Ruficoccus amylovorans: one gene and its partner. The protein of the gene in region 1 interacts with the protein of each later gene in a pairwise test. Links are inferred from orthologs where the notes say so. Each region holds a gene or a part of one and is shown on either strand. Other genes may lie near its edges.

Region 1 (3,202 bases):
GGCGGCGATCCCGAGGAGAATGCCTCCGGGGATGGCGGCCACCAGGATGGCGACGACGAGGATCGCGCTGTAAAGCAGGTAGGTGAGAAAGGTTTTCAGGAAAATGGGGAAGGCGGAAAAAAGCTGGTCGGTCTTGGGCTCGCCGCCGCGCGTGTACGTCAGCCAGAAGCGCATGGCTCCGACCTCCAGCACACCGAAGAGGACAGAGTTGATCAGGCCCCCGATGTAGGGAATGATCTGGATGCCGATATAAACCAGCCCGTAGATCAGGCAAAAGCCAATCCCGGTGCTCCAGCGGCCACTCATCATGTCGCTGGCCAGAGACATAAGGGCGCGGGCGTTGGCCCCGGCGGGAACCTCAAAGCTGGTCGGCGGCGGCAGTCCCCGGTCCTGCGGGATGCCTTGGCCGTAGCCGGGGCGGGCCGACGGGGTATCCACGATGGGCGGAAGGTCGCCGAGGGTTTGAGCGGCGGGAAACTTCTCGGCCAGGGGGGTCCGGGAGGCGGGTTGCCATTCGTTCATCCCGGCCCGCCACACGAGGGTGTCGGCGGTGACGATGCCCTGCTCGATCAGGCGTTCGATTTCGGACGGCGAAACCGGGCCGTGCTGGCGGTTGTAGATGGCGTAGTACCACATGGCGGCGTGGGGAGGGTCAGGGGTTAATCAACTTGAGGAAAGCGTCTTCGTCGATGATCTCGACGCCGAGCTTGCGGGCTTTTTCCAGCTTACTGCCGGCGGATTCCCCGGCCAGCACATAGTCGGTTTTTTTACTCACGCTGGAGCTGGTTTTGCCCCCGGCTTTTTCGATCCGGGCCGTGGCCTCGTCGCGGCTCAGGGTGGGCAGGGTGCCGGTGAGGACGACGGTCTTGCCGGTGAGCGGTGTTTCGGTCCCGGCCTCGGCGGGCGGCTCCTCTTCTATGCGCAGGCCGTGCGCGATGAGGCGGTTGACCAGGTCGAGTTGGGCCTCGTCCTCGAAAAACGTGCGGATGCTCGCGGCCACGATGCCGCCGATGCCGTCCACCTCCTCCAGCTCCTCGGCGCTGGCCCGCATGATGGCAGGTAGCCCGTGGAAGTGTGCCACGAGGTCCTTGGCCGACTGCGCCCCGACGTTGGGGATGCCCAGGGCGTGAACGAGCCGCCAAACTTCCTTGTCGCGGCTGGCGGCGATGGCGGCGACGAGGTTTTCGGAGGACTTTTGGGCGAACTTCTCCAGCGGGAGCAGTTCCTCGACCGTGAGGGTGTAGAGGTCGGCGGGGTCGCGGACGAGCCCCTGCGTAACCAGTTGGTCAACGACGGCTTCGCCCAGGTTTTCGATGTCGAGACAGGGCTTGCTGGCGAAGTGCTTGAGCTTGCGGCGGATGAGCGCGGGGTCGTCCCGGCCCTTGAGCCGCCAGAAGGCCTGGCCGGGTACGCGTTCGGCGTCGATGCCCTTTTCCTGGAGGAAGGCGGCGAAGTCGAAAGGCTGGCTGTCGGCAGGGCGCTTGTCGGTGACGACACGCAGAACCTGCGGGATGATTTCCCCGGCCTTCTGCACGACGACGGTGTCGCCGGGGCGGATGTCCTTGCGGGCGATTTCGTCCTCGTTGTGGAGAGTGGCGCGGGAGACGGTCGTTCCGGCGAGCTGGACGGGGCTCAGGTAAGCCACCGGGGTGACGGCCCCGGTGCGGCCGATTTGCACGTCGATTTTTTCCAGCAGGGTTTCGGCCTGCTCGGCGGCGAACTTGTAGGCGATGGCCCAGCGGGGGGATTTGGCGGTGGCTCCGGCCTCGGCCTGGAGCGCGAAGTCGTCGAGCTTGATGACCGCGCCGTCGGTCTCGTAGGTGAACTCATGCCGGAGTGTATCCAGTTTTTCGATACAGGCCCAAGCCTCGTCAATGCCTTCGGCGGTCCAGTACCTTTCCAGCGTGGGCAAGCCCCAGCCCCTGACCGCCTGGTGGAACTCGCTCTGTTTGCCGAAGCGGCGCGGCTGGCAGAAGCCCAGCCCGTAGAGGACGATCTCCAGCCGTCGCCCGCCGACGCCGGCCAGTTGCTTGACCGTGCCGGCGGTGAGATTGCGCGGGTTGGCGAAGAGGGGGAGTTGCTTTTCCTCGCGTTCGGTGTTGATGCGCTGGAACTCGGTCAGGGTCATGTAAAGCTCGCCGCGAATCTCGACGATCTCGGGCCATTGATCGCCCGCGAGCCGGTCGGGAAGTGCGGGGACGCCCTCGCGGACGTTGGCGGTGATGTCGTCGCCCTCAACGCCGTTGCCGCGCGTGACGGCGCGCACGAGGCGGCCCTGCTCATAGGTCAGGCAGACGGCCACGCCGTCGATCTTCGGCTCGACCACGTAGCCCAGCTCGCGGTCGGGGAAAATGCGCCGCAGGCGTGCGTCGAATTCGCGTAGTTCGCTCTCGTTGTAAGTGTTGTCAAGCGACATCATGCGCTCGCGGTGCTTGACCTTGGCAAAGCCCTCGGTGCGGTCGTCACCGACGTGGCGAGTGGGGGAGGTGTCGGTGGACAGCTCGGGGAACTCGGCTTCGAGCGCGGCCAGTTCGCGCTTGAGCGCGTCGTATTCCTGATCCTCGATTTCGAGGGTGCCTTGGCGGTAGTAGAGCTCGTCGTGGCGGGCGAGTGTGTCGCGCAGTTCGCGGATGCGGCGGGTGGCCTCGGACTTGTCCATCATACAGTCACGAGCATGGGAAGCGCGGCGGGCGGAGCAAGCTAAGAGCGCAGGGGCTCGGTGAGTGGCCCGGGCGCGGAGCGGGGAATGGGTCGCCATTCGAGGACGCGCCGGTAAAGCCCCCAATAGCGGTAGACGAAAGTCGCGACGAATGCCCCGACGGCGTCGGCCAGCAAGTCCCAGCCGTCCATCGTACGGTTGGGGTTCATGCCCTGATGCAGTTCATCGGAAAGACCGAAGGCGATGGTCAGGCCGACAGCCCAAGCCATTTTTCGATGAGGAGCCATCCCGTCGGGAAGCGCACGGAAAACCGCGGTAGCGAGCAGCCCGAAGACCAGAATGTGAGCGAGCTTGTCGATCTGAATAATGCCGGGGACGATCTCGGGTGGCACGCTGCCGCCGGAAAGCAGAGAGATACTGGCCACCAATGCGATGACGAGGAGCCAGCGCAGGAAAAAGGGTTGCTGCCGTGGAGTTTTCACGCTCATTTCTTTTTCTTACGATTTGTTTTTCATGGCAATGTTCCTTCAGCCTGGCTCGCGG
Region 2 (3,396 bases), on another replicon or contig:
CACGAGGGCCATGCGGTTGGAAAAGACCAGGCAGGAGCGACCGCTGGGGCCGCTGACGATGGTCTGGCCCACCGGGTCGAAGGATTCGTGCTTGGACAGGTCGCGCCCGTCGGCGGTGAGACTGCCGGAGAGGCCCTTGACGAAGGCGATGCCCCCGCGTGTTTCGTCGGCCCGCAGACCCGCGCCGCAGAGCAGGGCGAGTCCGAGCAGGCAGAAAAAGCGGAGGGCGGGGCGGCGGCTCATTTCACGACCAGATTGACGATTTTGCCCGGCACGTAAATCTCTTTCACCACGGTCTTGCCCTCGGTCTGCGCCAGCACGCGCTCCAGGCCCTTGGCTTGCGCGAGGATGTCCTCCTTGGCCAGGTCCTTGGACACTTCCAGTTCGCCGCGCAGCTTGCCGTTGACCTGGACGATGATTTTGACCGTGTCGTTGACCAGCAACGACTCGTCGCAGACGGGCCACGGGGCGGCGGAGACGCCCCCGGCCGCGCCGCCGAGGCGTTCCCATAGCTCTTCGCACAGGTGCGGGGCCAGCGGGGCCAGAAGCTGGATAAAGGTCTTGGCGGTCTCGCGGTTCATGCGCCCGGCCTTGGAGATGGCGTTCAGGCAGATCATTAGCTGCGAGATGGCGGTGTTGAAGCCCAGCGCGGTGTAGTCGGCGGTGACCTTTTTGATCGTCTCGTGCAGGACGCGCAGGGTCTCCGGCGATTCGGGGGTGTCGTCCACGCGGGCGGCGACAGAGCCGTCCTCGGCGATGACTTCGCGCCAGAGCTTTCTGAGGAAGCGCACCACGCCCTCGATGCCCTGCGTGTTCCAGGGCTTCATCGCCTCCAGCGGCCCGAGGAACATCAGGTAAAGCCGCAGGCTGTCCGCGCCGTACTGGGCGATGATGTCGTCGGGGTTGACGACGTTGCCCCGGCTCTTGGACATCTTTTCGCCGTCTTCACCGAGAATGATCCCCTGGTGGAAAAGCTCGGTGAAGGGCTCAGGCGTCTTGAGCACGCCCTCGTCGTAGAGGAAGCGGTGCCAGAAACGCGCGTAAAGCAGGTGCAAGACGGCGTGCTCCGCGCCGCCCACGTAGAGGTCGGGCATGCCCCAGTAGTCTTCCTTCTTCGGGTCGATGAGCGCCTCGGCGTTCTTCGGGTCGATGTAGCGCAGGTAGTACCAGCACGAGCCCGCCCATTGGGGCATGGTGTTGGTTTCGCGCAGACCCTCGACCAGCCCGCTTGTATCGGAAAGTTCCTTGCGTGCCGTGACGTTGCCTGTCGCCGGGTCGATGGCGACCTCCAGCCACTCGGGGATGTTGGCCAGCGGGCTTTGCCCGTCGGGCGAGGGCTGATAGCTCTCGGTCTCGGGCAACGTGAGTGGCAGGGCACTCTCGGGCAGCGGCACGGCAAACCACTTTTTCCCGTCCATCGTGCAAGTCACCGGCTCCTCGGGCAGCAGGCCCGCGAAGGCCGCCCCGGAGGCAACTGTGGCGTAATCGGCCTCGGAGACCCAGACGATGGGGAAGGGCTCGCCCCAGTAGCGCTGGCGCGAGAAGAGCCAGTCGCGCAGCTTGAAGTTGACCGTGGCCTTGCCGCGGTTTTCGGACGCGAGTTTGTCGGTGATCTTCTTTTTCGCGGCGGTGACATCCAGGCCGTCAAGCAGGCCGGAGTTGATTAATTTTCCGTCGCCGGTGTAAGCCTCGGTGAGTTCGCCTCCGTGCCTCTGTGCCTCTGTGTGAGTCTCATCCGAAATGACCTGAACGATTTTTAACCCAAACTCCTTCGCAAAGGCGAAGTCGCGCTCGTCGTGGGCGGGGACGGCCATGATCGCGCCGGTGCCGTAGCTCATGAGCACGTAGTCGGCGACCCAGACGGGGATTTTTTCGCCGTTGACCGGGTTGATGGCGTGGCAGCCGGTGAAGACGCCGGTCTTTTCCTTGGACAGCTCGGCGCGTTCGAGGTCGGACTTGTTGGCGGCTTTGCGGACGTAGCTCTCAACCGCTTCGCGCTTGTCGTCGGCGGTGATTTTGGAAAGCAGCGGGTGCTCGGGGGCGACGACCATGTAGGTGGCCCCGAAGAGCGTGTCCGGGCGGGTGGTGAAAACGGTCAGCGTGTCGTCGAAGCCGTCCAGCGAGAAGGTGACCTCGGCCCCTTCGGAGCGGCCGATCCAGTTCGACTGGAGGCGCTTGGTGGAGTCGGGCCAGTTGACGTCCTTGAGGCCGTCGAGGAGCTTGTCGGCGTAGGCGGTGATACGCAGGACCCACTGGCGCAGCGGACGGCGCTCGACGGGGAAGCTCCCGCGTTCGCTGCGGGGGCCTTCAGGCGTGTTGAGGACTTCCTCGTTGGCCAGGACGGTGCCCAGCTCGGGGCAGAACCACACGGGCTTCTCGTCCACGTAGGCGAGGCCCTTTTTGAAGAGCTTTAGGAAAATCCACTGCGTCCAGCGGAAGTAGTGCGGGTCGGTGGTGTTGACCTCGCGGTCCCAGTCGTAGGTCAGACCAATGGCGCGGAGCTGCTCCTTAAAGCGGGCGATGTTGCGCTTGGTCACGACGGCGGGCTGTTCGCCTGTTTTGATCGCGTACTGCTCGGTGGGCAGGCCAAAGGCGTCCCAGCCCATCGGGTGCAGGACGTTGTGGCCCTGGGCCTTCTTGAAGCGCTTGAGGGCGTCGGTGGCGGTGTAGCCCTCGGGGTGGCCGATGTGCAGGCCCGCGCCCGAGGGGTAGGGGAACATGTCCAGCACGTACCAGGTGGGCTTGTCCGCGAAGTCTTCCGCGTAAAAGGTTTTGTTGTCCGCCCAGAAGTCCTGCCAGTGGCGCTCGATCAGGGAGAAGTCGTAGCTGTCGCAACGTGTTGCCATGTCTTTGTAAAAACGGGAAGAAATAGCCGCTCCGCCCCCGGATGGTCAAGCCCATGTCGGTTTGGCCGTGACAGGGGGGCGAAAACGGCTAGGGGTAGGGCATGCGGATTTTTGCCCCGGTTCTCTCTGTTTTGTTCGCATGCTTGTTGGCGGCCCCGGCCCTGCACGCGATCACGCCCCGCTTCGCCACGCGGGATCGCGAACGCGTCTCGACCGCCGTGGACGACATCGAACCGGGCTTTCAGCGCCTGCTTGACGCGGTGGTCCGGCTCGATGTGTGGGAGACGACCTTTGACGAGGGGGCCAAGCGGACCCAGCACGGCGTCGGCTCGGGGGTGATTATGACGCGCGAGGGCCACATCCTGACCAACGCCCACGTCGTCAACCCCTACGCCGAGCGCATCATGGTCACGCTCAACAACCTCGAACGTGTCGATGCCGAGTTGGTTGGCTGGGACCACTGGACGGACCTCGCCGTGGTCAAGATCGACCCCGACTCCCTTGAAAAGCGCGGCCTGTCCTTCGATTACGCGCAGTTCGGGGACTCCGC

What was found.
Region 2: the proteins of ligA (region 1) and leuS interact in binary tests that used the Escherichia coli proteins (3 or more experiments, as listed by UniProt). The link is inferred for Ruficoccus amylovorans from one-to-one orthologs.

The regions. Positions count from the first base shown.
Region 1 is NZ_JACHVB010000064.1:69,224-72,425, forward strand. The notes cover bases 158-3,133. They hold ligA (NAD-dependent DNA ligase LigA), read right to left. Parts: upstream 2,663-3,133; coding sequence 653-2,662; downstream 158-652. Other genes in these bases: H5P28_RS18950 (DUF975 family protein), read right to left, coding at 158-636; H5P28_RS18960 (VanZ family protein), read right to left, coding at 2,701-3,133. In the rest of the region: more of H5P28_RS18950, read right to left, coding at 1-157; more of H5P28_RS18960, read right to left, coding at 3,134-3,147; H5P28_RS18965 (hypothetical protein), read left to right, coding at 3,173-3,202. UniProt on the Escherichia coli protein: DNA ligase that catalyzes the formation of phosphodiester linkages between 5'-phosphoryl and 3'-hydroxyl groups in double-stranded DNA using NAD as a coenzyme and as the energy source for the reaction.
Region 2 is NZ_JACHVB010000014.1:34,300-37,695, forward strand. The notes cover bases 40-3,209. They hold leuS (leucine--tRNA ligase), read right to left. Parts: upstream 2,847-3,209; coding sequence 240-2,846; downstream 40-239. Other genes in these bases: H5P28_RS04700 (FecR family protein), read right to left, coding at 40-243; H5P28_RS04710 (trypsin-like peptidase domain-containing protein), read left to right, coding at 2,990-3,209. Also shown: more of H5P28_RS04700, read right to left, coding at 1-39; more of H5P28_RS04710, read left to right, coding at 3,210-3,396.